DNA from 3 places in the Streptomyces sp. NPDC048696 genome. Region 2 is predicted to be linked to each of the others. Evidence: riboswitches for the same ligand, from Rfam matches in the RefSeq annotation. Region 2 holds a riboswitch; each other region holds the start of a gene.

Evidence for each region. Region 2 has a riboswitch for cyclic di-AMP ahead of ACGFRG_RS23105 (peptidoglycan DD-metalloendopeptidase family protein). Riboswitches for the same ligand answer to the same signal wherever they lie in the genome.
Region 1: another riboswitch for cyclic di-AMP. It lies ahead of ACGFRG_RS35230 (M23 family metallopeptidase); the one in region 2 lies ahead of ACGFRG_RS23105 (peptidoglycan DD-metalloendopeptidase family protein).
Region 3: another riboswitch for cyclic di-AMP. It lies ahead of ACGFRG_RS29735 (M23 family metallopeptidase); the one in region 2 lies ahead of ACGFRG_RS23105 (peptidoglycan DD-metalloendopeptidase family protein).

What each region holds. Positions count from the first base shown of each region.
Region 1 covers NZ_JBICVJ010000030.1:17,193-27,193, reverse strand. Annotated here, with positions in the region: gene ACGFRG_RS35255 (helix-turn-helix domain-containing protein) at 26-856, shown strand; gene ACGFRG_RS35250 (PhlD) at 1,023-2,090, shown strand; tRNA gene ACGFRG_RS35245 (tRNA-Met) at 2,165-2,238, shown strand; gene ACGFRG_RS35240 (hypothetical protein) at 2,374-2,676, shown strand; gene ACGFRG_RS35235 (PP2C family protein-serine/threonine phosphatase) at 2,777-3,967, shown strand; cyclic di-AMP (ydaO/yuaA leader) riboswitch at 4,113-4,260, shown strand; gene ACGFRG_RS35230 (M23 family metallopeptidase) at 4,272-5,351, shown strand; gene ACGFRG_RS35225 (aldo/keto reductase) at 5,472-6,416, shown strand; gene ACGFRG_RS35220 (PrsW family intramembrane metalloprotease) at 6,444-7,889, opposite strand; gene trmB (tRNA (guanosine(46)-N7)-methyltransferase TrmB) at 8,004-8,786, opposite strand; gene lhgO (L-2-hydroxyglutarate oxidase) at 8,845-10,001, opposite strand, start outside.
Region 2 covers NZ_JBICVJ010000010.1:317,648-327,648, forward strand. Annotated here, with positions in the region: gene ACGFRG_RS23065 (ATP-binding protein) at 1-832, opposite strand, end outside; gene ACGFRG_RS23070 (MBL fold metallo-hydrolase) at 1,161-2,360, opposite strand; gene ACGFRG_RS23075 (PPOX class F420-dependent oxidoreductase) at 2,457-2,897, opposite strand; gene ACGFRG_RS23080 (hypothetical protein) at 3,048-3,227, shown strand; gene ACGFRG_RS23085 (pentapeptide repeat-containing protein) at 3,392-4,318, shown strand; gene ACGFRG_RS23090 (polysaccharide deacetylase family protein) at 4,458-5,255, shown strand; gene ACGFRG_RS23095 (NAD-dependent epimerase/dehydratase family protein) at 5,323-6,312, shown strand; gene ACGFRG_RS23100 (SGNH/GDSL hydrolase family protein) at 6,377-7,168, opposite strand; gene ACGFRG_RS23105 (peptidoglycan DD-metalloendopeptidase family protein) at 7,339-8,265, opposite strand; cyclic di-AMP (ydaO/yuaA leader) riboswitch at 8,270-8,465, opposite strand; gene ACGFRG_RS23110 (peroxidase family protein) at 8,779-10,001, opposite strand, start outside.
Region 3 covers NZ_JBICVJ010000017.1:28,498-38,498, reverse strand. Annotated here, with positions in the region: gene ACGFRG_RS29750 (GNAT family N-acetyltransferase) at 1-1,713, opposite strand, end outside; gene ACGFRG_RS29745 (HPr family phosphocarrier protein) at 1,902-2,183, shown strand; gene ACGFRG_RS29740 (GntR family transcriptional regulator) at 2,368-3,045, opposite strand; gene ACGFRG_RS29735 (M23 family metallopeptidase) at 3,248-4,018, opposite strand; cyclic di-AMP (ydaO/yuaA leader) riboswitch at 4,032-4,192, opposite strand; gene ACGFRG_RS29730 (M16 family metallopeptidase) at 4,407-5,774, opposite strand; gene ACGFRG_RS29725 (pitrilysin family protein) at 5,792-7,150, opposite strand; gene ACGFRG_RS29720 (DNA topoisomerase IV subunit A) at 7,364-9,817, shown strand; gene ACGFRG_RS29715 (CobW family GTP-binding protein) at 9,901-10,001, opposite strand, start outside.

The sequences.
Region 1 (10,001 bases), on a different contig from region 2:
TTTGCCGCTCGCCGCTCGTGACCGCATGTCCTTGAAGACGCTCCTGCAGGAGCGGCGTGCCGCCATTCATCCGGAGTCGGCCGGGTTTCCGCCCCGGCAGGCGGGACCGGGGCGGCGGGTCGCCGGGCTCAGCCAGGAGCAGATGGACGTGCTCCTGGACCGCACACCGGGCACGTACAACCGCTTCGAGAACGGGCAACTCAACCCGACCGCCGAGTTCCTGACGAACGTGGCGCGAACGCTGCGGCTCAACGAGCAGGAGTGGACGTTCCTGTGGCGCCTCACGCGGCGCGAGTACCCGCCGTACACGCTGAACCGGGACTCGGGGATGTCGGTGCCGGGCGTGTGGCAGCGGGTCGTCGAGCAGATCGAGGGGGCGATGGCCTACATCACCGACGCCGCCTGGAACCTGCTCGCGTACAACGAGGAGTTCGCGGACCTCTTCCCGCGCCGCGAGGTGCCGGACAACACCATGCGCTGGATGGCCCTGGACCCCGAGGCCCGCGAGGAGGTGCTGACCGACTGGGAGTACCGGTGGGCGCCCATGGTGCTGCCGCAGCTGCAGCACGGCGTGGAGATGCGGCCCAACGACGCCCAGCTGCGCCGGCTTGAGGCCGAGGTGCAGGCCGACCCGGTGGCGGGACCGCTGTACCGGGAGACCGGGGCGAGCGCGATCCCGTACCCGGACGGGTCCGAACGGCCCATCCACCACAGCCTGCACGGGGCGGGCTGGGTCACCACGTGCGTAGCCGAGCCGGTCACCTCGCCCGGCGCCCGCGTCATGCTGCTGCTCTACACGCCCGGGGCGTCGCTGGTGAGCCGTCACCCGATGCTGAGCGCACCCCTCACCAGCTGAACCGGCCGGACCAGCCGGAGCAGCCACCGGTCACCTCCTCGTACGCGCCGCCCGCACCACGCCCGCGACCCCGAAACCTGCGCTCTGTTCGAATGCAGAGGAACGAATTCCAGCCGTCTCAACTAGGTTGGTATTTCGCCCGTTGGTCTCTTGAGGGAGCCCCGTCGTGCCCGTACACATAGCCCTTCCCTCCGTCGTCCTGCCGGAGCACACAGTCGCCACGGATGAGATCTGCGCGGACATACGGCGGGTCCACCCGGAGCGCCCGCGGCTTGAGGCGCACCTGCGCATCGCCCGCGCGACCACCGTCCGAACGCGGCATTTCACCCGCCCGCTCCACGCTCCGACCGTGGCCGGAAACGCCACCATCGAGGAGCGGAACCGGGCCGCCTTCGAGGACGCGCTGCGGCTCGCGGTGCGGGCGGGTCGGCAGGCGCTCGCGCACGCCGGACTCGAACCCGACGACATCGACTGCGTCGTCACCAGCCACACCACCTCGTGGACCGTGCCGTCCCTCGATGTCGCGCTCGTACGGGAGCTGGGCCTGCGACCCGACGTACGGCGGATCCCGATGGCCACGGTCGGCTGCGCGGGCGGCGCGCACGGGCTGGTCCGGGCGCACCAGGACATCGCCGCGCACCCCGGCTCGCACGTCCTCGTGGTCGTCGCGGAATGCCTCTCCACGGCCACGTACAACCACACGGACACCAGCCGCGAGTCGATGATCTACAAGGTCCTCTTCGGGGACGGCTCGGGCGCGGTCGTCGTCTCCGACACCCCCGCCTGGGCCGGGCCGAGCTTCGTCATCGAGGACACCTTCGAGTACGTGCTGCCCGACAGCATCGACCGCTACCAGGGCCGCCTGTCCGGCGCCGGCCTGCACTTCGACTCCACCTCCGCCGCGACCGCCGCCCTCAACGACAGCCTTCCCGCCGTACGCAAGTGGCTCGGCGGCAGCGGCCGGGCGCTGGAGTTCGCGGTCGTCCACCCCGGCGGGCCACGGATCCTGGAGGACGCCGCCATCGGCTTCGGGCTCAACGGCGACCGCGACCAGGGCGATCTGCGGCACGCCTGGGCGAGCCTGGCCGCCAACGGCAACCTCGGCGGCTCGGCCGTCCTCGACGTGCTCGCCCGCACCTTCGGGCAGGCCCCCGCCGACCGCCAGTACGGCCTGATCATCGGCTTCGGCCCGGGGTTCGTGCTCGCCGCGACCCGGGGTCACTGGTCGGCCTGATGCGTTCGATGGGGTGGCCCAGGCCAATCCGGTACGGAGCACCTCCCCGCATGCCGTACAGTTGTGTTTACCGACGCGGGGTGGAGCAGCTCGGTAGCTCGCTGGGCTCATAACCCAGAGGTCGCAGGTTCAAATCCTGTCCCCGCTACTGAAGTCCACAGGGCCCGGCACATGTCATATGTGCCGGGCCCTTGGCGTTGCCCGCTCCATGGTTCCGTTCCGTGCTTCCGTTCCGTGTTTTCCCGGGACGGTCCTGCGTACGTAAAGTAGTCTCCCGATTGCTATGCGCGAGCACGCTGCGGGGCTGCTGGATTCGGCCGCCCGGATCGGGGCGGCGACGCGGCGGAGAGTGCCCGTCGTGCCGCTGTTCCTCGTCCTGTGCGCGCTGCTGATGTGCGTCTCGCTGCCGCTGCCGCCCACCGCCGTGCCCTGGCTGTCCGCGCCGGGCCGCACCAAGGGCGGCGTCCCGGCCGTGCACGGGCCGCCCGCTCCCCGTCGGCACGCGAGAGGGACGTGCGTACGGGGCCTCTCCGGGCCCCGTCGGTGCCGGGCGCGGCTCATCGCGACGGGGGCCGACCGCCGCTGACCCGGTTGGCCGAGGTGCGGTCGCCGTCGGGCACGCCGCCCGACAGCCTGGGTGGGGCACGGCATGTCGGCGGCCCGGCGGACGCGCAGGGAGACGACAGGTGCGGCAGCGAGGAGAGGGTGAGGGCGGGGAGGACTCCCGGCCCTTCGGCCCCGGCGAGGGCGGCGACCCGGAGGGCCCCCGGGGCCCCGGGCTCGTCCGCTTCCTGCCCGCGCTGCTCCTCGTCGTCGGTTTCGTCTTCGACATCTCGACCCCGCCCGATCTCACCGCCGCCGCCCTCTACTCGGCCGCGCCCCTGGTCGCCGCGTCGTTCTTCGGCCGGGTCGGCACGGCCGTCACGGGCGCGGGCGCCGTCGCGGCGGTGCTGCTCACCGACTACTTCCACGACATCCCCAGCACCTCCGAGGGGGTCAGCGAGCTGTTCACCGTGTTCACGGTCGCCATGCTCGCGCTGGTCATCAACCGCACCCTGCGCCGCAGCGGCGAGCGCCTGGCCTCCGCGCGCGTCATCGCGGAGACCGCCCAGCGCGCCGTGCTGCCCGAGCCCGCCGCACGCATCGGCGGACTCCAGGTCGCCGCGCGGTACGAGGCGGCGCAGGCGGGCGCGTTCATCGGCGGCGACCTCTTCGCCGTCCAGGACACGCCGTACGGGGTGCGGGTCGTCGTCGGGGACGTGCGCGGCAAGGGCCTGGGGGCGGTGGGGGCGGTGGCGGTGGTCATCGGGGCGTTCCGGGAGGCCGCCGAGCAGGAGGAGTCGCTCGAAGGCGTGGCCGGGCGGCTGGAGCGGGCGCTGGCCCGGGAGGGCGTCCGGCGTGACGCCCTGGACGCCTTCGAGGGCTTCACCACGGCCGTGCTCGCCGAGATCCCGCCGGGCCGCGCGTGCGTACGCCTGGTGAACCGGGGGCACCCCGAGCCGCTGCTCCTGCACGCGGACGGCGCCCTCGACGCGCTCGCCCCCGCCGACCCCGCGCTGCCGCTGGGGATGGCGGAGCTCGGGGTGTGGCCGGACCGGGTGGACACGTATCCGTTCCCGCCCGGCGCGACGCTGCTGCTGTACACCGACGGCCTCTCCGAGGCGCGCGCGTTCGAGGCCCCGGGCGACTTCTACGACCCGCGCGAGCGGCTGCGCCACCGGATCTTCCCCGGGCCGGACGAGCTCCTGGACGCGCTCGTCGACGACGTGCGCAGACATACGGGCGGGGGCGCGAGCGACGACATGGCGCTGCTCGCGGTGAGCAGACCGGGCGTGCGCCAGCCCGAGCGGCGCCGGACGATGCCGGTGGTGCCGTAGCCCTTGGTAGCCGAACGGCCCCGCTGCGCACGCTGTTTGACGCGCTGTCATTAAGGATCAACGGGAACAGCTTGGAAACAGGTCCCGGTGTCTATTAACGTTCGATAACGCAGCGCGGTCGTCCCAGCCGTCGCCAAGGCGGCACCGTGCGCACGCGCCGAATCCCGCAAGGGAACCGGGGAACCACCAACTTGGGGTGAATCGGGCACCTTCGCGCCTTTCTGAGGTGCCCGTAGGAGACCTTCCTGCTCCGAACCCGTCAGCTAACCCGGTAGGCGAGAAGGAAGGAAAGGAGTGCGCCCCCGTGGCGTCCAACGAGCCTGCCCTCGGCACCCCGCCGGTTTCCCCCGTCTCCCTGTACGGGGCCGCGCCCAGTGACACCGAGGTGTGGGAGGAGTGGAACCCCACGGAGGAGTCCCTGCCCTCCGTGCGCGGCCGGCACCGCGTCGCCAAGCAGCGCGGCGGGCTCGCCCGCAGCTCCACCGTCCTCGGCGTCGGCGTCATCGCGGCCGTCGGCGCGGGCGGCATGGCCAGCGCGCAGACCAAGCCGCCGGTCTCCATATCCCTGCCCGACTCGGTCGCCGACAAACTCCCGGACGTCAAGTCCCTGCCGGGCGTGGGCACGTTGATATCGGACATCGCGGGCGACGACACCCCGGACACGTCCCCGTCCGCCGAGGCCGACAGGGCCGTGGCGAGCGCCCCCCTCACCATGGCGGGCGTCTCCAGCGCCGAGGCCGAGAAGGGCGCCACCGGCGCGGGCGAGGCCCTGCGCGCCCGGATCCTGCAGCAGGCCGAACAGCAGCAGAACAACGCCGAGGCCGAGGCCAAGGCGAGTGCCGAGAAGGCGGCGGCGGACAAGGCCGCGGCCGAGGCGAAGGCCGCGCAGACCGTCGCGCAGCAGAAGGCGGAGGCCGAGAAGAAGGCCGCCGAAGAAGCCGCCGCGAAGAAGGCGGAGGAGGAGCGGCTGGCCGAGCTCGCCAAGAGCTACTCGCTGCCGGTCGCCTCGTACACGATCACCTCGACGTTCGGCGAGGCCGGTTCGATGTGGGCCTCCGGCCACCACACGGGCCTCGACTTCGCCGCCCCGACCGGCACGCCGCTGAAGGCGATCCACGGCGGCACGGTCAAGTCGGCGGGCTGGTCAGGCTCGTACGGCTACCGCACGGTCATCGAGCTGGAGGACGGCTCCGAGCTCTGGTTCTGCCACCAGTCCTCGATCGCGGTCAGCGCGGGCCAGCAGGTCACCACCGGCGAGACGATCGGCCGCGTCGGCGCCACCGGCAACGTCACGGGTCCGCATCTGCACCTGGAGGTGCACACGCCGGACGGCACGGGCATCGACCCGATGGCGTGGCTCCAGTCGAAGGGGCTCAACCCGTAGGTCGTACGCGGGTCGTACGGGGGGGCGGCCGGGGCGTGGTCCCCGGCCGCGGTTCCCGCCGCGGCCCAGTCGGGCCCCCGCATCCGGAATAGCCCTGCCCCACAACGCCGTTGCCCCCGTATGACCTCTCTGCGCCCGCTCGGTTCCTCCGACCTCTCCGTCTTCCCGCTCGCCCTCGGCGGCAACGTCTTCGGCTGGACCGCCGACGAGGCGGCGTCGTTCGCCGTGCTCGACGCGTACGCCGCCGCCGGTGGCAACTTCGTGGACACGGCCGACATGTACTCGCACTGGGCCACGGGCAACGAGGGCGGTGAGTCCGAGCAGATCATCGGCCGCTGGCTGGCCGCGCGCGGCAACCGCGAGGACGTCGTCGTCGCCACCAAGGTCGGCGCCCACCCCAAGTACAAAGGGCTCTCGCCCACCACGGTCAAGGCCGCCGTGGAGGAGTCCCTGCGCCGTCTCGGCACGGACTACATCGACCTCTACTACACGCACTTCGACGACGAGTCCGTCCCCGTCGAGGAGATCGTCACCGCCCTCGACCAGCTGGTGAGGGACGGCAAGGTCCGCGAGGTCGCCGCCTCCAACATCTCCCCGGCGCGGCTGCAGGACTCCCTGGACTTCGCCGACCGCGAGGGCCTCGCCAAGTACGTCGCCCTGCAGCCGCACTACAACCTGGTCTCCCGCGACACCTACGAGGGCGCGCTCCAGGACACCGCCGCCCGCTCGGGCCTGGCCGCCGTCCCGTACTTCGCGCTCGCCTCCGGCTTCCTGACCGGCAAGTACCGCCCGGGCGCGACCGTCGACAGCGCGCGGGCCGAGGGGGCGGGCAAGCACCTGGAGACCGACCGGGGCATAAAGGTGCTGGCCGCGCTCGACCGGATCGCGCGCGAGCGCGGCGTCGAGCACGCCACCGTCGCGCTCGCCTGGCTCGCCGCCCAGCCGACCGTCGTCGCCCCGATCGCCTCGGCCCGTACCGTCGAGCAGCTTCCCGCGCTCGTCGCGATCGCCGACTTCGAGCTCACGGACGCCGAGCTGAGCGAGCTGAAGACCGCGTCGGCGTAGGCGCGCGGTGCCTGCGGTGTACGGGGGTCAGCGCAGGTAGGGGTTGTACGGCGCGGACTGCTCGGGGGCGGGGCCGGGGCCGTGCGGTGCCCGGGTGCCGTACGGGGTCTCGTAGCCGTACGGGGCGTAGGACGCCGGGGGGTTGTACGGGGCGCGGGGGCCGTACGGGTGCGGCTGGGGCGGGATCCAGATGCGGCCCGCCGCGCCCGCCGCGTACAGCAGCGCGGGACCGGCGACCGCCTTGCGCTCCCACAGATGGTGCAGCAGCTCCTGCTCGCGGGCCGTGAAGTCGGCTCCCGCCGAGCCCTGGTGGGCGCGGTGGCGCAGGAAGGCCAGGGCCGTCGCGAACGCCTCGTACTCCGCGACCGTGCGCGCCGCGCGCCTGCCGCCGTAGGTGCGGTGCGCGAAGTCGCGGGCCATCGAGCGGGCCCGCATCGAGGAGAGCGCCAGCGGTTCGGCGGGGCCGAGCCAGCCCGCCGCCGCGTACGCGGGCAGCTCGGCCGCGACCGTGCGCAGCTCGCGCTGGCGGCTCCATATCGCGAGCCAGGTGAGCAGGCCGAAGACGGGCACCATGAACGCCGCGTACACCAGATAGAAGCCGTACGTGCCGAACGTCGACGAGCCGTTCCACAGCGCGTGCATGCCCATCGCCATCAGCAGGCCGAGCAGCGGCAGCCCGATCCGGCGCCAGCGGCAGCGGGCCGAGGCCAGCGCCGCGGCGCCGAAGCCTATGCCCGTGCACACCGTGAACAGCGGATGCGCGAACGGCGACATCACGATCCGTACGAAGAAGGTCGCGGCCGTCGTCGAGGCGAGCCCGGCGGTGTGGCTGGCCTGGTCCTCGCCGAAGGCGTTGCCCAGATAGAGGATGTTCTCGGTGAAGGCGAAGCCGGTCGCGGTGAAGCCCGCGAAGACGACGCCGTCGACTATCCCCTTGAAATCCCGTCTTCGGAACAGGAAGAGCATCAGCACGGCGACCGCCTTGGCGCTCTCCTCCACGACCGGCGCGATCACGGTCGCGCCGAGGTGGTCGGCGGAGGACGGGTCGGCGGTCGCGGTGGCTATCCACTTGGTCGCGAACGAGTTCGCGATGATCGCCACCAGGGCCGCGGCGCACGCGCCCCAGGCAAAGGCGAACAGCAGATTGCGCCACGGGCCCGGGTCGACCCGGTCGAGCCAGCGGAACGCTGTGGCGAGCAGCGGCACCGGCAGCACGGCGAGGCCGAGCCCCACCAGGAACCCCTCGGTGCCCGTCTGGTCCCGCACGATGGCGAGGATGACCAGGCCGCAGAGGGCGAGCAGGGTGATCAGCGCGCCGGCCCGGACGGCCTTGGAGCGCCAGAAGTCGCGCCGCGGCCGGTAGCGCCACTTGGCGCGCTCCGGGACGGCGTCGAACCGCGGCTGCGCGCGACAGTCCGGGACCGGCTGGACCGGGCCCGGCGGTGAGCGGTGCGGAAGCGATTCGGACGACACCAGACGACCCTAACGACCCGCACCGACAATCCGCGACGGTGCCCGCGGTGATCGCGGGCGGCGCGCGGGTCGCCGACAGGGGCGTGGGGTCGCCGGCAGGGCGTGGAGTGGCCGTCAGGCGGACGGCAGCTCGGCCGCGCGCCGGAAGAGCAGGTCGTGGACGACGTGGCCCTTGTCCAGGCCCTGGCCCTCGAAGCGGGTCAGCGGACGGAACGCGGGGCGCGGCGCGTAGCCGCCGTCGGCCTGGGTGTTCTCGAACGCCGGGTGCTCGGTGAGCACCTCCAGCATCTGCTCGGCGTACGGCTCCCAGTCGGTGGCGCAGTGCAGTACGGCGCCGGGCTTGAGCCGGGGTGCGACGAGGGTGAGGAAGTCGGGCTGGATGATGCGGCGCTTGTGGTGGCGCTTCTTGGGCCAGGGGTCCGGGAAGTAGACGCGCAGCCCGTCCAGCGACTCGGGCTCCAGCATCTCGCGCAGCAGGATGATCGCGTCGCCGTTGCCCACGCGGATGTTGCCGAGGCCGCCGCGCTCCGCCAGGCCCAGGAGGTTGCCCTGGCCGGGGGTGTGCACGTCGACGGCGAGGATGCCGGTGCCGGGGTCCTCGGCGGCCATCTCGGCCGTCGCCTCGCCCATCCCGAAGCCGATCTCCAGGACGACGGGCAGCCCGTCGAACATCTCCTTGAGGTCCAGCTTGCGCAGCCCGTCGATGTCGAGCCCCCACAGCGGCCACAGCCGCTCCAGGTACTCGCCCTGGCCGGTGGTCACCCGGCTGCGGCGCGGCTGGAAACTCCGGATCCGGCGCTCGTGGTGCGAGCCGGCGGGATCGGCGGCGGGACCCCCGGGGAACCGGGGCTCGCCCTTGGGGCGACGGGCGGGGGAGGTGTGGGGCTGCTCAGACACAATGAACCGATTCTACGCGGCCGGGCGCCGAGGCCCCCTCGGCCGCGACCACCCACACCTACACCCGCGCCGCCCCCAGCACCCCCAGCGCCCGTCTCGCCACCTCGCGGCCGATGGGGAGCGAGGCCGTCGCGGCCGGGGACGGGGCGTTCAGGACGTGGATGGTGCGGGGGGCCTCGCGGATGAGGAAGTCGTCGACCAGCGTGCCGTCGCGCAGGACCGCCTGGGCGCGGACCCCGGCGGGAGCCGGGTGCAGATCGGCCTCGGTCGCCGCCGGAAGCAGGCGGCGCACCGCCTCCGTGAAGGCGCGGCGGGACAGCGAGCGGTGGATCTCGCCCGCCCCGTACCGCCAGTGCCGGGCCGCTATCCGCCAGGAGCCGGGCCATGTCAGCGTCGCGGCGAGCTCGGCGGGCCGCACCGTGCGCCAGTCGTAGCCCTCGCGGGCGGCGGCCGGTACCGCGTTCGGCCCGACGTGGACCCCGCCGTCCACACCCCGGGTCAGATGCACCCCGAGGAACGGGAACGCCGGGTCCGGCACCGGGTAGACGAGACCTTTCACCAGACCGGGCCGCGCCAGCTCGTAGTACTCGCCCCGGAAGGGCACGATCCGCACCCCGGGGTCGTCCCCGGCGAGCCGCGCCACGCTGTCGCAGTGCAGCCCCGCGCAGTTCACCAGCGCCCGGGCCCGCAGCACCGCCCCGGTCGACGTGCGCACCGCCACGCCCGCGTCGGGGCGGCGGGATATCCGCTCCGCCCGGGTGCCGTACATGATCCGCGCGCCGGACAGCTCGGCCAGGCGGGCGGCCACCGCGCCGTAGTCGCACACCCCGGTCGTGCCGACGTGGATCGCGGCCAGGCCCCGGACCTCCGGTTCGTACTCGGCTATCTGCGCGGGGCCGAGCTCGCGCACCGGGATGCCGTTGGCCCGGCCGCGCTGGGCCAGCGCGTGCAGCCTGGGCAGCTCGGCGCGCTCGGTGGCCACGATGAGTTTTCCGGTCACCTCGTGCGCGATGCCCTGCTCGGCGCAGAAGCGGACCATCTCGGCCGCGCCCCGCACCGCGTACCGCGCCTTGAGGGAGTCGGGGCGGTAGTAGATCCCGCTGTGGATCACTCCGCTGTTGCGGCCGGTCTGGTGGCGGGCCGGGCCGTCCTCCTTCTCCAGGACCGTCACCCGGGTCCCGGGCGAGGACTGCGTCAGGGCGTACGCCGTCGACA
Region 2 (10,001 bases):
GCACCTCGGTCATGGTGACCGGGTGGGACCACTGACGCCGCGAGATGGCGCCGCCGAGGACGGCCAGGTTCTCCGCGTGCCGGCGGATGCGGGTGGCGAGGTGGTCGACATGGAAGAGGCCCTTGAGCAGCTCGGGGTCCTCGACCTCGTTCTCCAGCTCGTCCAGGAGCTGGATCTCGCGGTGCACCAGGGACTGCAGACGCCGGGCGAGGTTGACGAAGACCTCGACCTTCTGCTCGTTGCCGACGCTGCTGGAGAGCTGCGAGGCCTGCACCACGGCGGCCACGGCCGCTTCGTGGGAGCGGGTCAGCTCATGCGCCAGCAGCTCGAACTCATCGGCACCCGGGGGGAGTTGGGCCGGTCCCCGGCGGGTCGGCGGGCCCTCGCCGCGGCGCAGCCCCTCGACGACGGTACGCAGGTCGGCGGCCGAGCGGGCGCTGCCCCGGCGCAGGCTGTTGGCCCGGCCGAGCACGGTTTTCGCGACCCGGTCCGCGCCCACGGCCGCGGCGGCCACGGCCGCGAGCGCCAGCACCGCCACTCCGCCGAGGGCCGCCCAGAGCAGCGGCGAGGGGTGGGCGTGGGTGGAGTGGAGCGTGCCGACGACGGCCGCCGCGCCGCAGAGCACGGCGACCACGGCGGGCAGTACGGCCGCGCGCAGCAGCTGCGGCCGTATCCGGGCCTCGGCGGGCGGCCGCTGCCCGCTCGGCGGGCGGGCCGCCGGGGCCGGGGTGCCGGTGGGAGCGGCCGGGGGCTGCGGCCGGTGTGCCGTACGTCCGTGCCGCCCGCCCTCACGGCGGTCGGACCGCGCGGCGGGTGCGCGAAGATGAGACATCTGCGTCCTCGGTACGTGGGGTCCCAGAGATCGTGGCGTCGGGTCCAACTCAACCTATACGGACCCGCGTTGATCGTCGACCACTCACGGTAGTGGTCAACCCCTCGCCCTCGGTGAGCAGTTGGGAAAGTTCCCCGCGCCGCGTCCCGCTCTGGTATTACGCGTCGCACGACAGCGCGAAATGGCGCGACGTCGGCGGGTGTTTGGCCGGATCACGGCCATGGGGCCGCGGACCGCGCGCGCGGGTTTTCCGAGGTGGGTTCGAAGGGCGCACCGGCGATCGGCCGGACGACGACGCCGCGGCGCCCCGCGCCTTTCCTCGCCTCGCTCAGCGCTCCGCCGCGAGGTCGAGGTCGGTCGGGACCGGCTTCGCCTCCAGCACGGCCGGCTTGGGGCGGCGCCAGGGGTGCGGGGTCGGCGCGGCCACGGCCCGCCACCAGGGGTCGGTCGGGACGGCGCCGGCGGGCTCGAACGGCTCGCCCGGACGGGGTGTGGCGACCGTCTGCCCGGCCTCCTCCCCCGCGTCCAGGCTCCACTCGCCCGGCTCGGCCCACGGGTGCGGGGCGAGGTTGAAGGTGCCCCAGTGGATCGGCAGCATGACGCCGTGCGGCCTGCCGCCCTGGAGGTCGAGGTGGGCGCGTACGCCTTCGGCCGGAGTCATATGGATGTCCGGCCAGAACTCGCTGTACGCACCGATCTGGATCATCGTGGCGTCGAACGGGCCGTGCTCGGCGCCGATGTCCTTGAAGCCCCCGAAGTATCCGGTGTCGCCGCTGTGGTAGATCCGGTGCTCCGGCCCGGCGACCGCCCAGGACGCCCAGAGGGTGTGCTGCTGGTTGCGCAGGCCCCTGCCGCAGAAGTGGCGTGCGGGGGTGGCGGTGAGGGTGATTCCGTTGACCTTCGTCGACTCGTTCCAGTCCAGCTCGTGGATGCGGTCCGCCGGGACGCCCCACAGCTCCAGATGGGCGCCGACGCCGAGCGGCACCGCGAACACCGTCTCCGTACCGGCCAGGGCGCGGATGGTGGGGAGGTCCAGGTGGTCGTAGTGGTCGTGCGAGATGACGATCACGTCGACCGGGCCGAGCGAGGCCAGCGGGAAGGGGACCGGGTGCAGGCGCTTGGGCCCGGCGAAGGCGAACGGGGAACAGCGCTCGCCCCAGACCGGGTCGAAGAGCACCCGGCGTCCGTCGATCTCGGCGAGCACGCTGGAGTGCCCCATCCAGGTGAGCCGCAGGCCCGTGACGGGCGGCTTGGCGAGGTCGGCCAGCGTCGTCGCGTGCACCGGGATGTTGCCCACCGGCGCACGCAGCGCGCGCTGCTCCTTCTGGAAGTAGATCTTGGCGAACTCCAGCATCGAGCCGGACGGCCGCGTCCGCGCGCCCTCCGGGTTCTGGAACACCCCGTCCGCGAAGTTGGGCGAGCGGCGGATCCGCTCCAGCCGCTCCCCCGCCGGGTCGGCCCCGAAGGCGTCGGGCCGCAGCTCGCGCAGCCGGGCGCGGAGTGGAAGCAGAGAACCAGCGCCGGTCACGGCACCTCCAGGGGCTCGGGGTCGTTCCATTATGTGCGGCGGGTACGACAACGCGGGAACCGCGGCGTTACACGGCAGCGACCCACCGGGGACGGCTCAGCCCGCGGGCTGGCCATAGGCGCGTTCGACACGCAGCCGCAGGACGAGACGGCGGTCGCGGACCATGGCCTGCCGGTACTCGTCCCAGTCGGCGTGCTCGCCCTGGAGGTCGCGGTAGAGCGAGATCAGCTCCTCCACGGTGTCGTCGTGCGGGTCGGCGGCCACCGGGGAGAGGTCGGCGGTGCCCTCGGCGACGGTCCAGGCCCAGCGGTCGTCGCTGGTCACGTGGTAGCTGGCGCGCGGGTCGCGGCGCAGGTTCTTGGTCTTGGCCCGGTCGTCGGTGAGGGAGACCTTGATCACTCCCTCGTCCGGGTAGTACGCGTGCATCACATTGGAGAGCTGGGGGCGCCCGTCGCGCTTGAGGGTGACCAGCACGCCGCCCTTGTGCCCGGCGACCAGCTTGAGCAGTGCTTCCTGGTGTGCGTCGAATCGCGTCATGGCCAGGAGAACAGCGCGCGCGTACCGCCGATTCCCCGGCGTCCGCCACACGTGCGTGGAGGACGTGTGAGGGATGGCGGACGGTCGTGTGACGGACCTGGCAGTGAAAGTTCGGGGCAGATTGTCGGAGGGTGCGTTTAGGCTGGACGCATGTCCCATTCCGCCCACCACCCTGGTTCCGTACTGCCGGACGCCGACGCCGCGAACGAGGCGATCCGCGATCTGGTCGACAGCGCGGACGCGGACGGCGGCTGGCCCTCGGAGGAGTACGAGCGCCTTCTCACCCTGTGGGCGGCGGCCACCACCGCGGAGCTCGACGAAGCCGCGTAGGACGCCGGCGACCCGGTCGCCCGCCCTGGGCCGCCGCCGACCGGCGCACCGACCGGTCCCCACCCGGACGATAGGCTTGACCTGCCCGTAAGCGCGCCCATGCGGCCCGTGACGGGTCCGATCACCAGCCTTCCCGGGGCCGAGAGCACAGGAGACCAGCAGCCTTGTCCGATCCATCCGAGCTGCGGGCCGACTGTGCGAACTGCTTCGGCCTGTGCTGCGTCGCGCTGGCGTTCTCCAAGTCGACGGACTTCGCGATCGACAAGGCCGTCGGGGACCCCTGCCCCAACCTCCAGCAGGACTTCCGCTGCGGCATCCACGACAAGCTGCGCCCCCAGGGCTTCCAGGGCTGCACGGTCTACGACTGCTTCGGCGCGGGCCAGAAGATCTCCCAGGTCACCTTCGCCGGCCACAACTGGCGCGAGACCCCGGACGGCGCGCGGCAGATGTTCGCCGCGCTCCCCGTGATGCGGCAGTTCCACGAGCTGCTCTGGTACCTCTCCCAGGCGCTGGCCCGCCCGGCCGCCCGCCCGGTCCACCGCCAGGTGCGGGCCGAGCTGGAGAAGATCGAGCGCCTGACCCTCGGCGACGTGGACACCCTGCTCGGCCTGGACGTGGCCGCGTATCGCGCCGAGGTGAACACCCTGCTGCTGCGGACCAGCGAGCTGGTGCGCGCCGAGGTCCCGGGCAAGAAGAAGGACCGCCGGGGCGCCGACCTGTTCGGGGCCCGGCTCAAGGGCGCCGACCTGCGCGGGGCCGATCTGCGCGGCGCGTATCTCATCGCGGCCGACCTGAGCGGCGCCGACCTGCGGCTGGCCGATGTGATCGGCGCGGACTTCCGCGACACCAACCTCGCGGGCGCCGACCTCACCGACTGCCTCTTCCTCACCCAGACGCAGGTCAACGCGGCGCGGGGCGACGCCGCCACGCTCCTTCCGGACGGCCTCGACCGCCCCTCCCACTGGAGCGGCGCGGCCTCGGCCCCGGCCGCTCCCGCCCGTAAGGACGCCCCGCGCAAGGGCTCCTCCGCGCGCAGGGCCGGCGCCTCCGGCCGCAAGGGCCCGGGCCGGTCCGGCACCCGGAACAAGTAACCGCAGGCCTCGGCCGCCCCACGCGAGCAAGCCCCTCTCCCTGGACCCTCCTCGAACACCACCCCACTATGCACTGCGTGTATACACCTCGCGTATAGTCCGGTTCATGATCTGGTCCAGGCGGAAGGGAAGTCTTGTCATGCGCAACAGGGGTAGGGGTACCGGAGTCCGCCGCGCCCGGGGGCGGTCGGCCGCCGCGCTGCTCGCGGTCGCGTCGCTGGGCCTCGCGCTGACCGGCTGCTCCGACAACGCGGTCTCGCCGCGCTCCGCCCGTAACGACGCACTGGACACCAAGGCACTGGCCCAGAGCTCCGGCGCGGCCGGGACCGACTGCCAGAAGGCCAAGTGCATCGCCCTCACCTTCGACGCGGGGCCGGGCGAGCGCACCCCTCAACTGCTCGACACGCTCAAGGAGAAGAAGGTCCACGCCACCTTCTTCCTGCTCGGCAAGAACCACGTCGAGAAGTACCCGGACACCGTGCGCCGCATCGCCGCCGAGGGGCACGAGGTCGCCAACCACACCTGGTCGCACGAGCGGCTGGACAAGCTCAGCGCCGACGAGATACGCACCGAGCTGGGCAGCACCCAGGAGGCGGTCGCGAAGCTGACGGGCCGCAAGCCCGTGCTGATGCGTCCGCCGCAGGGCCGTACCAACAAGACGGTCACCAAGGTCAGCAAGGAGCTCGGGCTCTCCCAGATCCTGTGGAGCGCGACCGCCAAGGACTACTCCACCAACGACTCGGCCCTCATCAAGAAGCGCATCCTCGACCAGGCCGACCGCGACGGCGTCATCCTGCTGCACGACATCTACGACGGGACCGTGCCCGCCGTACCCGGGATCATCGACACGCTCAAGGAGCGCGGCTTCACCTTCGTGACCGTCCCGCAGCTCCTCGCGCCCGCGCCTCCGAAGCCCGGCCAGCTCTATCGCCCGTGAGCGAACAGATTCCGCCCTGAGCATGCAGCGGTTCTCAGGACCCGCCCGGGCGGGCAGAGTTGCGGACATGAAACTGCTGATACTGGGTGGTACGGAGTTCGTCGGCCGCGCCGTCGCCGAGGCCGCGCTGGCGCGCGGGCACGAGGTGACGGTCTTTCACCGGGGACGCCACGAGGCGCCCGACGGCGTGCGCGCGCTGCACGGCGACCGGACCGCCGAGGGCGGGCTCGCCGCACTGAGCGACGGGCAGTGGGACGTGGTCGTGGACACCTGGTCGGGCGCGCCCTCGGCGGTCCGGGACGCGGCGCGACTGCTGGCCCAGGGGCGCGCGGCCAGGTATGTGTACGTCTCCAGCCGGTCCGTGTACCCGCACCCGTCCCCGGCCGGGGCCGACGAGAGCGCACCCCTGGTCGACGGGTCGCCGGACGCCGGCGAGGCGGCGTATCCGCAGGCCAAGCGCGGCGGCGAACTGGCCGTCGAGCGGGAGTTCGGCAAGGAGCGCTCGCTGCTTGTGCGGGCCGGGCTGATCCTCGGGCCGTGGGAGAACATCGGGCGGCTGCCGTGGTGGCTGGGGCGCATCGCGCGCGGCGGCGAGGTGCTCGCGCCGGGGCCGCGCGATCTGCCGGTGCAGTACATCGACGTCCGGGACCTCGCCCAGTGGATCGTCAGCGCCGCGGACTTCGGGCTCTGCGGCCCGTACAACCTGGTCAGCCCGCCGGATCACACCACCATGGGCGCGCTGCTCGAAGCCTGCGCACGCGTCACCGGCGGCGGGGCGGTGCTGCGCTGGACCGACCCCGAGCCGATCCTGGCCGCCGGGGTCGAGCCGTGGACCGACCTTCCGGTGTGGATCCCGCCGGGCGAGCTGCACACCACGATGCACTGCTCGAACGTGTGGAAGGCCGTACTCGCCGGGCTGCGCTGCCGTCCCGTGGAGGAGACGGTCGCGGACACCTGGGCGTGGCTGGAGTCCATCGGCGGCGAGGCGCCGCAGCGGCCGGACCGCCCCCGGGTCGGACTCGACCCGGAGACGGAGCGGAAACTGCTGCACGGCTGAACCGCCGCGCCACCCCACCGTCTTGACGGTCCGCCAGGGCATCGCACACGCCCGTGACGAGCCGTCAGAGCGGCAGCAGGTCCGGGCGCTTGGGCTCCACATGGTCGCCCGAGCTCTCGCCCCGCAGCCGTCGCCCGATCCACGGCGCCAGGTGCTCGCGGGCCCAGTGGATGTCGTCGCGCCGCTCCTCAAGGGTGCCGCGCGGCGGCAGCGGGGGCCACGCCTGGTCGGGGTCGGCCGGCACCGCGAGGCCGAGCACCTGGGCGGCGCGCAGCGCGACCCGGGTGTGCCCCTCGGGCGACAGATGCAGCCGGTCCTCGTCCCACGCCCGCCGGTCCTGCACCGACTTGAGCGACCACAGGTCCAGTACCGGACAGTCGTAGCGGTCCGCGATGGACCGTACGTGCGCGGTGTACGTGGCGACCTTGCCCCGCAGATGCTTGAAGACCGGCACCCCGCGCGTGTCGAACCCGGTGGTCACCATGACCGTCGGGATCGCGCTCTTCAAGTCGGCCACCGCGCGCTCGAAGCGCTCGGCGACGTCGTCCGGGTCGGTGCCCGGCCGGATGATGTCGTTCCCGCCCGCGCAAAAGGTCACCAGGTCGGGCGCGAGCTCCTTGGCCCGCGGCACCTGCTCCTCGACGATCTGGTCGAGAAGCCTGCCCCGGACCGCGAGATTGGCATAGCGAAAGGCCCCCTCCGGTCGCTGATCAGCCAGTAGCACGGCGAACCTGTCCGCCCAGCCGACGAACGCCCCGTCCGGGCCGGGATCGCCGACGCCTTCCGTGAAGCTGTCGCCGATCGCCGTGTACGACCCGAACGTACCGCTGTTGAATGATCTCGAATCGTCTGCCACGGGACCATATCTTTCCCTTACGGATGTGACCTACGCGACCGTAAGGAGGGGTTGACGGGGGGTGATATAGACCACCCGGTCAGTTGGCCCCCATCGGGAATACGCCACGCACGGCGCGGCCCGGTACACGCATGCGTGTACCGGGCCGCGCCGATCCGCACCACGGACCGTCAGAGACTTGCGCCCTGCTGGCGCAGATACGCGAGCGGGTCGACGTCCGAGCCGTAGTCCGGGGTCGTCCGGATCTCGAAGTGCAGATGCGGACCGGTGACGTTGCCGGTCGCGCCGGAGAGGCCGATCTGCTGGCCCTCGGTCACGGTCTGCCCGGCCGAGACGGAGAGCTGCGAGAGGTGGGCGTACTGGGAGTACATGCCGTCGGCGTGCCGGATGACGACCTGGTTGCCGTACGCGCCGCCCCACCCGGCCGTGACGACCGTGCCCGCGCCGACGGCCTTCACCGTGGTGCCGGTCTGCGCCTCGAAGTCGACGCCGGTGTGGTAGCCGCTGGCCCACATCGATCCGGCCATGCGGTACGGGGTGCCGATGCTCACGCTGTCCAGCGGGGCGCGGAAGCCGGAGGCGGAGCCCTGGCTCGCCTTGGCGGCCGAGGAGGTGGTGGCGGAAGCGGTGGTGGCGGCCGGGGCCCGATCGGACGCGTGAGAGGTCGCGGTCGACGTGTGCGAGGCCGTGGTCGACGTGTGCGAGGCCGTGGCATGGGACTTCGCCCCGATGGTCAGCTTCATCCCGGGCCGGATCAGCGCGGGGTCGTCACCGACCACCGAGCGGTTGTCCTGATACAGCTTGTGCCAGCCGTCGAGCCGGTGGTCCTCGGCGATCTTCGAGAGGCAGTCGCCGGACTTGACCTGGTACGTCGTGGGCGCGGCCTGCGGCGCGACGGCCGGGGCGGCGGCGAACGCGGACGCGGCGCGGACGGCCTGCTGCGGCGCGACGGCCACAGCCGCGTTCTTCACCGCCGCGTGCGCGCCGGTGGCGCCGAGCAGCGGGATGGCGAGCGCGGCGCCGCCGGTGCCGGCGGCGACCATGCCCCGGGATATCGGGCTGGACTTGGGGCGGCGGTGCTTACCCTTCGCGGGCATGGCGGATTCCTCTCCGGCGCCTGCGAGGTGAGCTGTCGGGTTCGGGCTGGAGCTGCCCGGCCGGGCACCACGATGCGGTGCGTCGGCTTCACCCCAAGCCGTGCCGGAATTCCGGACGGCGTCTACCTGGGTCCCCCGCTCCTGCCACACGTGGATGGGTGCGGATTCCGAGCGGTGGCAGGATTCGGCGGTCCACTCGGATTGCGGTGACCGTAAACGAGCCCGGCGGGCCACGACAAGTGGCAATTCGTTATCGGATTTCCCGGCCGGGAATTCATCGGGTAATTGCGGTCACCCTGCGTCGACCGGGAATCCCAACAGGCCCCGGCGGCAGGGGGATCCGGCGCGGCCCACCGCCACGGACCGTCACCACGGTGACGCTGCTCACGGACATCTGCACGGACAACCCCCCATTCCCGTCGGGGAAACAGGGGGTTTCCCGTATAGCACCCAATTCGGACCAAAGGACCGAAAGAGCCGATCCATGCATCTATGCGCCCGTACGCCCCACCATCAGTCCTGGCCCGCGATGTTCCAGGGCGCGAACGCGTTCTTCTTGCCCGTGAGCGCGGTGCGCAGCTCCGGGTAGTGGCGCAGCAGCACGCTGATCATGCTGTTGCCGTCGATCCACTCCAGACCGGCCTTGGAGTACACCTCGGGGGTGTAGTACTCGGTGAAGAACCGGTCGCTGTTCAGTCGGCGCGAGGCCATCAGGATGAAGATCCGGAATGCCGTGTCGCTGAAGGCGAAGCCCTTGGGAAGTTTCTCGGCGAACATGCCGACCTCCAGGTCGACCTTCTCGATGTCTCCCCCGTACACCCGCTTGATCTCTTTCGCCCACACCGGATTGTCCGTCAGGTCCTCGAATTCCTTGGCGGGCTTGAGGCGGAGCAGTCGGCGGAATTCGTTGTAGCGCGGGACGCCGAGTTCGCGGGTGCGCAGGATGTCGGTGGCGGCGAGGTCCTGGAGGTGGCCGTCGGGGCGCTCGTACTCCTGCAGGAACTTCGGGAAGTTGTGCAGGGTGACGAGCCCCGGGTGGAGCGTGCCGAAGCTGTAGAGCAGGTCGATCGTGGGGATCGAGCCGAGCACCTTCAGCGCCTCGGGGCCCGCGATGTCCCGGAACGTGGCCTCGCGCAGTACGGAGTTGTCGTTGGCGGCCCGCAGCTCCCAGTCGTCGCGGATCAGCGGGTGCATCCGGTAGACCGCGACGAACTCCTCGGTGAGCGCGTACGGAACGCCGTAGTGGTCCCGCTCGCCGCCCGGGATGCCGCTGATGACCTCGGACTTGCTGATCCGTCCGAAGAGGTCGTGCACCCGCTCCCCCGCCAGGCCCCACCAGTTGGCGCGCAGCGCGGTGACGGTGGTCGGGTGGCTGATGACCGCCGGGGTCCACTCCACCGTGTGGATCTTGGCGATCAGCGCGGCGTTGACCAGCCGGGCCCGCTCGAAGACCTCCTCGTCGTCCCAGCCCGGGTACGCGGTGTGCAGGTGGTCGCAGATCGCGTTGTGCTCACGCGTGAACAGGTCGTGCATCAGGGCGAGTCCGAGCCAGAAGCCCGGGATGCGCGAGGGGTCCTTGGAGGGGTCGGAGGGGAACGGCATCCGCTCGTCGTCCCACAGGTGCAGCTTGCCGTTCTCGCCGGTGCGCAGAGCGCGCAGTTCGTCCTCGCTGTTCCCGTAGATCTGCGAGGCGTCCCACCAGTGCGAGAAGACGTTGACCCGGGTGTCGGGCGTCC
Region 3 (10,001 bases), on a different contig from region 2:
CAGGTCGCGGGGCGGCAGGGGGCGCAGGCCCTCGGTCAGGCAGGCGTCGTACGTCAGCAGGCCGAGGGATTCCGAGTTGCCCAGGATCGCCACGCGCGGGCCCGCCGGGAGCGGCTGGTCCGCGAGGAGCACGCCGACGTCGACCAGCTCGGTCACCGTGTCCACCCGGATCACCCCGGCCTGGCGCAGCAGTGCCGAGACCGCCGCGTCGGGGACGCGGGTCACCGGGACCGCGTGGCCGGGCGGGGTCGAGCCGCTGTGGCGCCCGCCCTTCACCGCCACCACCGGCTTCACCGCCGCCGTCCGCCGCGCGAGCCGGGTGAACTTCCTCGGGTTGCCGATGGATTCGAGGTACAGCAGAACCACGTCCGTATCGGCGTCCTCGTACCAGTACTGGAGGATGTCGTTGCCCGAGACGTCCGCCCGGTTGCCGGACGAGATGAACGTCGACAGGCCCGCCCCGCGCCGGTAGAGGCCCGAGAGCAGCGCGATGCCGATCGCTCCGGACTGGGTGAACAGGCCGATCCGGCCCCGGTCGGGCGACTCCGGCGCCAGGGACGCGTTCAGCCGTACGCCAGGGGCGGTGTTGATCACGCCGAACGCGTTCGGCCCGATCAGCCGCATCCCGTACGACCGCACCTGCCGCAGCAGTTCGCGCTGGCGCTCGCGGCCGGCCGCGCCGCTCTCCGCGTAGCCGGCGGAGAGGACGACGAGCCCCTGCACCCCGTGCTCGCCGCACTCCGCGACGGCCTCCGGCACCCGCTCGGCCGGTACGGCGACGACCGCCAGGTCGACCGGCTCGTCGATCTGCGCCAGCGAGCGGACCGCCGGTACGCCGTCGACCGTCAAGCCGCCATCGGCCGACGAACCGCCGTCGGGCGCGGAACTGCCGTCCCCGAACGCCCGGTTGACCGCGTACACCCGCCCCGCGAACCCCGCCCCGAGCAGATTGCGCAGCACCGTGCGGCCCACCCCGCCCGGCGCGCGGCCGACGCCGATGACGGCGACCGAGCCGGGGGCGAGCAGCCGCTGCACCGAGCGCGCCTCGGCGCGCTGCTCACGCGCGCGCTGCACGGCGAGGGATTCGGCCGTCGGCTCCAGGTCTAGCGTCAGATGGACCGAGCCGTCCTCGAAGGAACGCTTCTGCTGATACCCCGCGTCCGTGAACACCTTGATCATCTTGTTGTTGGCGGGCAGCACCTCCGCCGCGAACCGCCGGATCCCCCGCTCGCGCGCGACCTCCGCGATGTGTTCGAGCAGCGCGGACGCCACCCCGCGCCCCTGGTGGGCGTCCTGCACCAGGAAGGCCACCTCGGCCTCGTCGGCGTCAGAAGGGGCGGGCGCGAAGCGCCCTCCGGCAAGGGCGGCGGTGGGAGACGGGTGGGCAGAGGCGGGCCGGCCCTGCGCGTTGATCCGGTCGAAGCGGACGGTCGCGATGAACTCGCCGCCGACCGTCGCCGCGAGTCCGACCCGGTCCACATAGTCGTGATGGGTGAAGCGGTGCACGTCCTTGGCGGACAGCCGGGGGTAGGGCGCGAAGAAGCGGTAGTACTTGGATTCGTCCGACACCTGCTCGTAGAAGGAGACGAGCCGCTCGGCGTCGGCGGTCGTGATGGGCCTGATCCGGGCCGTGCCCCCGTCGCGCAGCACGACGTCGGCCTCCCAGTGGGCCGGGTACGCGGGGTCCTGCGTCTTCTCCTGCGGAGCCTGCATACGGGCAGCCTACGGGTCGCGGGGCCGGTTGGGGCGGGCCAAGGTAGGGAGCCGGAGCAGGGGGCCAGGGCAGGAGAGGAGCACAGGGCCGAACGGCCTTCGAGCCGGGGTCCGAGGTCGGTATGAGCACTCCGCAGGGCATGAGAGAATGGTCTAGACAACCGTCAGAGATTTCGAAGGGCATCACCATGGCTGAGCGCCGCGTCAATGTCGGCTGGGCCGAGGGCCTGCACGCCCGCCCCGCTTCCATCTTCGTCCGCGCCGCCACGGCGTCCGGCGTCCCCGTGACGATCGCCAAGGCCGACGGCAACCCGGTCAACGCCGCCTCCATGCTCGCGGTGCTCGGCCTGGGCGCGCAGGGCGGCGAGGAGATCGTGCTGGCTTCCGAGGCGGAGGGCTCCGACGCGGCCCTGGACCGTCTGGCGAAGCTCGTCGCCGAGGGCCTTGAGGAGCTGCCGGAGACGGTCTGACCGCACCCGGTCGGCCGACCCCGCGCTTCATCGAGCGAGCCGTGCACCCGAATTCGGGTGCACGGCTCGCTTTCTTGTGCGCGACTTCGCGACTTCACACCTTCGCGACTTCGCGTACGACGCTGATTTCGGGCAGCCGAAATCCGGCCCCTCGAATTACTTCTCTTTGTATACGGCGGCTTTGTTAAGCACGGGCGCTCGCGGTGTTTACGGCATGTTGCGAACTTCTCACGTCCGCCGGGCGACGCAGGCGATAGGCGGAAAAGGCACGCTCGGCGTGGAGGGCGGCGACGGACCTGGCCCGCTCGGCGTCGCCGCGCGCCACCGCGTCCACGATCGCCGCGTGCTCGGCCCAGGACTCACCGGGCAGCGCGGGCCGCTCCACCACGTACATCCAGGCGACCTTCTGCCGCAGCTGGGTGAGCAGCGCGATCAGGCCGGGGCTGCCGGACGCCTGGGCGAGCGTCTCGTGGAACCAGACGCCCAGCGAGCGCAGGTCCTCGCCCTGGGCCCGCCGGATGCGCTCCTGCCCCAGCCTGACCAGGCCACGCAGCACCTTGAGATGCGCCTCGGTGTGCCGCGTCGCCGCGCGCGCGGCGGCCAGCGGCTCCAGCAGCACCCGCATTTCGAGCAGGTCGGCCGCGTCCTGCTCGGTGGGCTCGGCGACACAGGCCCCGGCGTGCCGGCGGGTGGTCACGAAGCCCTCGGACTCCAGGGTGCGCAGCGCCTCGCGGACCGGGACGCGCGAGACTCCGTAACGCCGGGCGAGCACTTCCTCGGTGAGCCGGCTGCCGCGCTCGAAGAGCCCCGCGACGATGTCGTCGCGGATTGCCGTGCATACCGATTGCGCCGGAATACGCATGACCGAACCTCCGCCTTAATCCCCGCGAAACGCGGTCGATCGACGCCTGTTCGGCGACTCTATTCCAGCGGCTGTTAATTCCCGGTGACATGGCCTATTCCAGCGATACCTTTTGGCCAACGCGCCGACGCGGCAACGCACGAAGCCCCGGCACGAGGTGCCGGGGCTTCGATGACAGGGGGACGCTCGGCGCGTCGGTGGCTCAGACGGACACGCCGTGCGCGCGCAGGTACGCGACCGGGTCGATGTCTGAGCCGTACGTGGCGGCCGTGCGGGCCTCGAAGTGGAGGTGCGGGCCGGTGGTGTTGCCGGTGTCGCCGGAGAGGCCGATCTGCTGGCCCGGCTCGACCGACTGGCCGACGGAGACACCGATGGACGACAGGTGGCCGTACTGCGTGTACGTGCCGTCGTTCATCCGGATCACGATGTTGTTGCCGTACGCCCCGCCCCAGCCCGCCTCCACGACGGTGCCGAGCCCCACGGCGTGCACCACGGTGCCGCTGTCCGCGTGGAAGTCGATGCCGGTGTGGCTGCCGGAGGACCACAGCGAGCCGCCGGTCTTGTAGCCGGTGGAGACGTACGAGTCCGCTATCGGGGCGACGAAGGTGTTGAGGCGCTTGCGCTCGGCCTCGCGGGCGGCCCGCTCCTTGGCGGCGCGCTCCTCCTTGGCCCGGGCCTCGGCCTTGCGCTTGGCCTCGGCGGCGGCGCGGGCCTTGTCGGCGGCGTGCTGCTGCGCGGCGGCCTGGGCGCCGATGCGGTCGGCGAGCGAGTCGCCGATGACGATGGCCTGGGTGAGGCCGGTGTCCTCGACGGAGGCCGCGGCGGGGGCGGCGTGCTCGGCGGCGAGGGCCGGCGAGGCGAGGGTGCCCACGACTCCGGCGGTGGCCAGGGTGGCGATGCCCGCTATGTTCGTGCCCTTGCGCGACATGGCGCTGGGACGCCGGTGCTTCCCGGTGGCACGGGTGAACGCCATGAAGTGGCGGTGTCCTTTCCTTCCATCTCGCCTACCGGGTTAGCTGACGGGTTCGGAGCTGGAAGGTCTCCTACGGGCCCCTCCGCGGGCGGAGGTGTCCGATTCACCCCAGGGACTGAGTGGGTCCCCGGCTCCCCTGGCTCGCGCCAGTTGGGGACTCGGCGATCGCTGTCCGGTGCCGCGGCTGCGGCGGGTGGTGACGGACAGCCCGACCGACGCTAGACGGCTGATCTTTCAATCGCCAAACAGACGCCTGGTTTTGTAGCGCACGCCACATGACAGACAGGCAACCTCCCCAATAAACCGGACATACGGGAGGACCCCGGCGGCACAGCTGCCACCGGGGTCCTCCCCGTACCCGACGCCGCGCGCGCGGCGCGGCGCCCAATCAGCCCGCGACGACGGTGACTTCACCGATTCCGAGGGCCTTGACCGGCTCCTCGATCTGCGCCGCGTCACCCACGAGGACGGTCACCAGACGGTCCACCGGGAAGGCGCTGACGACGGCCGCCGTCGCCTCCACGGTGCCCGTCTCGGCGAGGCGCGCGTACAACTGCGCCTGGAAGTCGTCCGGGAGGTGCTGCTCGACCTGGTCGGCCAGCGTCCCGGCGACGGCCGCCGCCGTCTCGTACTTCAGCGGGGCGACGCCCACCAGGTTCTGCACGGCCGTCTCGCGCTCGGGGTCGGTCAGACCCTCGGCGGCGAGCTTGCGCAGCACCGTCCACAGGTCGTCGAGGGCCGGGCCGGTGTTCGGGGTGTCGACCGAGCCGCTGATGGCGAGCATGGCCGCGCCGGTGCCCTCGGCGCCGGAGCGCAGCACCTGACCGTACGCACGTACTCCGTACGTGTAGCCCTTCTCCTCGCGCAGGACGCGGTCCAGGCGGGAGGTGAGCGTGCCGCCCAGGCAGTACGTACCGAGCACCTGGGCGGGCCAGACGCGGTCGTGGCGGTCCGGGCCGACCCGGCCGATGAGCAGCTGGGTCTGGACGGCGCCGGGCCGGTCGACGATGACCACGCGGCCCGTGTCGTCGGCGGTGACCGGCGGCATCGGGCGCTCCTCGGCCGCGGTGCCGGTCCAGGCGCCCAGCGTGTCCGCGAGGACCGCGTCCAGGTCGGTGGCGCCGAGGTCGCCGACGACGACCGCGGTGGCCGCGGCGGGGCGCACATACGCCTCGTAGAAGGCCCGTACGGCGGCCGCGTCGATCCGCGTCACGGTCTCCTCGGTGCCCTGGCGCGGGCGCGACATGCGCGAGGTGGCCGGGAACAGCTCGCGGGAGAGCTGCTGGGCGGCGCGGCGGGCCGGGTTGGCCAGCTCGTGCGGGATCTCGTCGAGGCGGTTGCGGACCAGGCGGTCGATCTCCGCGTCGGCGAACGCGGGCGCGCGCAGCGCCTCGGCGAGCAGACCGAGCGCCTTGGGGAGCCGGGAGACCGGCACCTCCAGGGAGATCCGCACGCCGGGGTGGTCCGCGTGCGCGTCCAGGGTGGCGCCGCAGCGCTCCAGGTCGGCGGCGAACTCCTCGGCGGAGCGCTTGTCGGTGCCCTCGGAGAACGCGCGCGCCATGATCGTGGCGACGCCGTCCAGACCGGCCGGCTCGGCGTCCAGCGGGGCGGCGAGGAAGATCTCGACGGCCACCACCTGCTGGCCCGGGCGGTCGCAGCGCAGCACGGTCAGCCCGTTGGGCAGGGTGGCGCGGCCGGGGGCGGGGAACGCCCAGGGGCGCGCGGTGCCGGCCGCCGGCTGCGGGTGGAACTCCATGGTCACGCCGGTCTGGCTCACTGCTCTGCTCCCTTGGCGTCGGCGTCGGCCGCCTCGTCCTCGTCTGCTTCGGCGGTGGTCGGCTCGTAGACGAGCACCGCCCTGTTGTCCGGGCGCAGGGTGGCCCGGGCGACGTCCCGCACCTCTTCGGCGGTGATGTCGAGCACCCGGTCGACGGCGGTCAGGGCGAGCTGGGGGTCGCCGAACAGCACCGCGTACCGGCACAGTTCGTCGGCGCGGCCCGCGACCGTGCCCAGCCGGTCCAGCCACTCGCGCTCCAGCTGGGCCTGGGCGCGCTCCATCTCCTCGGCCGTGGGGCCCTCTTCGGCGAACCGGGCCAGCTCGTCGTCGACGGCCGACTCGATGTCCGGGACCTCGACACCGCCGGACGTCTTCACGTCCAGCCAGCCGAGCGAGGGCGCACCGGCGAGCCGCAGCAGGCCGAAGCCCGCGGCCACGGCGCTCTGGTCGCGGCGCACCAGGCGGTTGTGGAGCCGGGACGACTCGCCCCCGCCGAGCACGGTGAGCGCCAGGTCGGCCGCGTCGCACTCGCGCGTGCCGTCGTGCGGCAGCCGGTAGGCGGCCATCAGCGCGCGCGCCGGCACGTCCTCGTGGACGACCTCGCGCAGCTGCTCGCCGATCACACCGGGCAGCGCGCCGTCACGCGGCGGCTGCTTGCCGTCGTGGGTCGGGATCGAGCCGAAGTACTTCTCGATCCAGGCGAGCGTCTGCTCCGGGTCGATGTCGCCGACGACGGCGAGGACCGCGTTGTTCGGCGCGTAGTACGTACGGAAGAAGTTCCGCGCGTCCTCCAGCGTCGCCGCGTCCAGGTCGGCCATGGAGCCGATCGGCGTGTGGTGGTACGGGTGGCCCTCGGGGTAGGCGAGGGCGGTCAGCTTCTCGAAGGCGGTGCCGTACGGCACGTTGTCGTAGCGCTGGCGGCGCTCGTTCTTGACGACGTCGCGCTGGTTCTCCATGGACTCCTCGTCCAGGGCGGCCAGCAGCGAGCCCATCCGGTCGGCCTCCAGCCACAGCGCCAGCTCCAGCTGGTGCGTGGGCATGGTCTCGAAGTAGTTGGTGCGCTCGAAGCTGGTGGTGCCGTTGAGCGAGCCGCCGGCCCCCTGCACCAGTTCGAAGTGGCCGTTTCCGTGCACCTGGTGGGAGCCCTGGAACATCAGGTGCTCGAAGAGGTGAGCCAGGCCGGTACGGCCCTTGACCTCGTGGCGGGAACCCACGTCGTACCAGAGGCAGACCGCGGCGACCGGGGTCAGGTGGTCCTCGGAGAGCACCACGCGCAGGCCGTTGGCCAGCCGGTGCTCGGTCGCTGTCAGGCCGCCGGAGCCGGCCTGGGCGGTGGCCGTGTGACCCATGGGCATGTACGTCCCTTCGATCGCGGTGAAGAAGTCAGGAAGAAGTCCTGCCACTGTATGCAAGCGCACCGACACCTGGCGAAGTTCCCGGGTCGCGGTCCCTTGTTCCCGGGTCGCGGTCGGCGTTGTCAGTGGGACGGTCCACAATGGTCGGCGTCAGGAGCAGACCTTGTTGGTGGTCGCTGAGAAGAACTCGTTGGTGAAGGAGCCGCAGCCGCGATGGCCCGCCGCAGCACGAAGACCCCGCCGCCGGACGATTTCGAGGAGAAGATCCTCGACATCGACGTCGTGGACGAAATGCAGGGCTCCTTCCTTGAGTACGCCTACTCGGTGATCTACTCGCGGGCCCTGCCGGACGCCCGCGACGGCATGAAGCCGGTCCACCGCCGCATCGTCTACCAGATGAACGAGATGGGCCTGCGCCCCGAGCGCGGCTATGTGAAGTGCGCGCGCGTGGTCGGCGAGGTCATGGGCAAGCTGCATCCGCACGGCGACGCGTCGATCTACGACGCGCTGGTGCGGATGGCGCAGCCCTTCTCCATGCGCCTGCCGCTGGTCGACGGCCACGGCAACTTCGGCTCGCTCGGCAACGACGACCCGCCGGCCGCCATGCGCTACACCGAGTGCAAGATGGCGGACGCCACCTCGCTGATGACGGAGTCGATCGATGAGGACACCGTCGATTTCGCGCCGAACTACGACGGCCAGGAGCAGGAGCCGGTGGCGCTGCCCGCCGCGTTCCCGAACCTGCTGGTCAACGGCGCCACCGGCATCGCGGTCGGCATGGCCACCAATATGCCGCCGCACAACCTGGGCGAGGTCATCGCCGCCGCCCGCCATCTGATCCGGCACCCGGCCGCGGACCTGGAGGCGCTGATGCGCTTCGTCCCCGGTCCCGACCTGCCGACCGGCGGCCGCATCGTGGGCCTGTCGGGGATCAAGGACGCGTACGAGTCGGGCCGCGGCTCCTTCAAGATCCGCGCGACGGTGTCGGTGGAGAACGTGACGGCCCGCCGCAAGGGCCTGGTCGTCACCGAACTGCCGTTCACGGTCGGCCCGGAGAAGGTGATCTCCAAGATCAAGGACCTGGTCGGCTCGAAGAAGCTCCAGGGCATCGCCGACGTCAAGGACCTCACCGACCGCTCGCACGGTCTGCGCCTGGTCATCGAGGTCAAGAACGGCTTCGTCCCCGAGGCCGTCCTTGAGCAGCTCTACAAGCTGACGCCGATGGAGGAGTCCTTCGGCATCAACAATGTGGCGCTGGTCGACGGCCAGCCGCTCACCATGGGGCTCAAAGAGCTCCTGGAGGTCTACCTCGACCACCGCTTCGACGTGGTGCGCCGGCGCAGCGAGTTCCGCCGCACCAAGCGCCGCGACCGGCTGCACCTGGTCGAGGGCCTGCTCGTCGCGCTGCTCGACATCGACGAGGTCATCCGTCTCATCCGGTCGAGTGACAACTCGGCACAGGCCAAGCAGCGCCTGATCGAGCACTTCTCGCTGAGCGAGATCCAGACGCAGTACATCCTGGACACCCCGCTGCGCCGGCTCACCAAGTTCGACCGCATCGAGCTGGAGAGCGAGCGCGACCGGCTCACCGGTGAGATCGACGAGCTGACCGGGATCCTGGAGTCCGACACCGAGCTGCGCAAGCTGGTCTCGGCGGAACTCGCGGCGGTGGCCAAGAAGTTCGGCACCGAGCGCCGGACCGTCCTGCTCGAATCGGCCGGCGCCCCGGTCGCGGCGGTGGCCCTGGAGGTCGCCGACGACCCGTGCCGGGTGCTGCTCTCCTCCACCGGCCTGCTGGCCCGTACGGCGAACGCGGAGCCGCTGGCGGCGGGCGACGAGCGGCGGGCCAAGCACGACCTGATCGTCTCGGCCGTGCCCGCCACCCAGCGCGGCGACGTCGGCGCGGTGACCTCCACCGGGCGGCTGCTGCGGCTCGCGGTGATCGACCTGCCGCAGCTGCCGGACACGGCGGCCGCTCCCAACCTGTCGGGCGGGGCGCCGGTTTCGGAGTTCCTCTCGCTCGACGCGGACGAGAAGCTGGTCTGTCTGACGACGCTCGACGAGTCGTCGCCGGGGCTCGCGATCGGCACCGAGCAGGGTGTCGTCAAGCGTGTGGTGCCCGACTACCCGGCGAACAAGGACGAGTTGGAGGTCATCACCCTCAAGGACGGCGACCGGATCGTCGGCGCGGCCGAGCTGCGCACCGGCGAGGAGGACCTGGTCTTCATCACGGACGACGCCCAGCTGCTGCGCTACCAGGCCTCCCAGGTCCGCCCGCAGGGCCGCCCGGCGGGCGGTATGGCGGGCATCAAGCTGGCCGACGGCGCCAAGGTGATCTCGTTCACCGCAGTCGACCCGGCGGCGGACGCCGCGGTGTTCACGGTCGCGGGCTCGCGCGGCACGCTGCTCGGGGACTCGGCGGCGACCGCCAAGCTCACCCCGTTCGACCAGTATCCGCGCAAGGGCCGGGCCACCGGCGGAGTGCGCTGCCAGCGGTTCCTGAAGGGCGAGGACATGCTGGTGCTCGCCTGGGCGGGCGCGGCCCCGGCCCGGGCGGCGCAGGCCAATGGCGCGCCCGCCGAGCTGCCGGAGCCGGACCCGCGCCGCGACGGCTCGGGCACGCCGCTGGCCCACCCGATCACGGACCTGGCGGGCCCGGCCTCGTAACAGGGCCAGGGTCGTGACACGGCCCGCGAACACGACGGCGCGGCCCGGCTTTCGAAGAAGCCGGGCCGCGCCGTCGTGCGCGCTCACACGTCCGCGTCCGCCTCCTGTTCGGCCTCGTCGCGTCGTACGTACCGCAGGACGCCCCACATGGCGGCCTCGTCCGCGGCGTCGTGCGGGCCGCTCG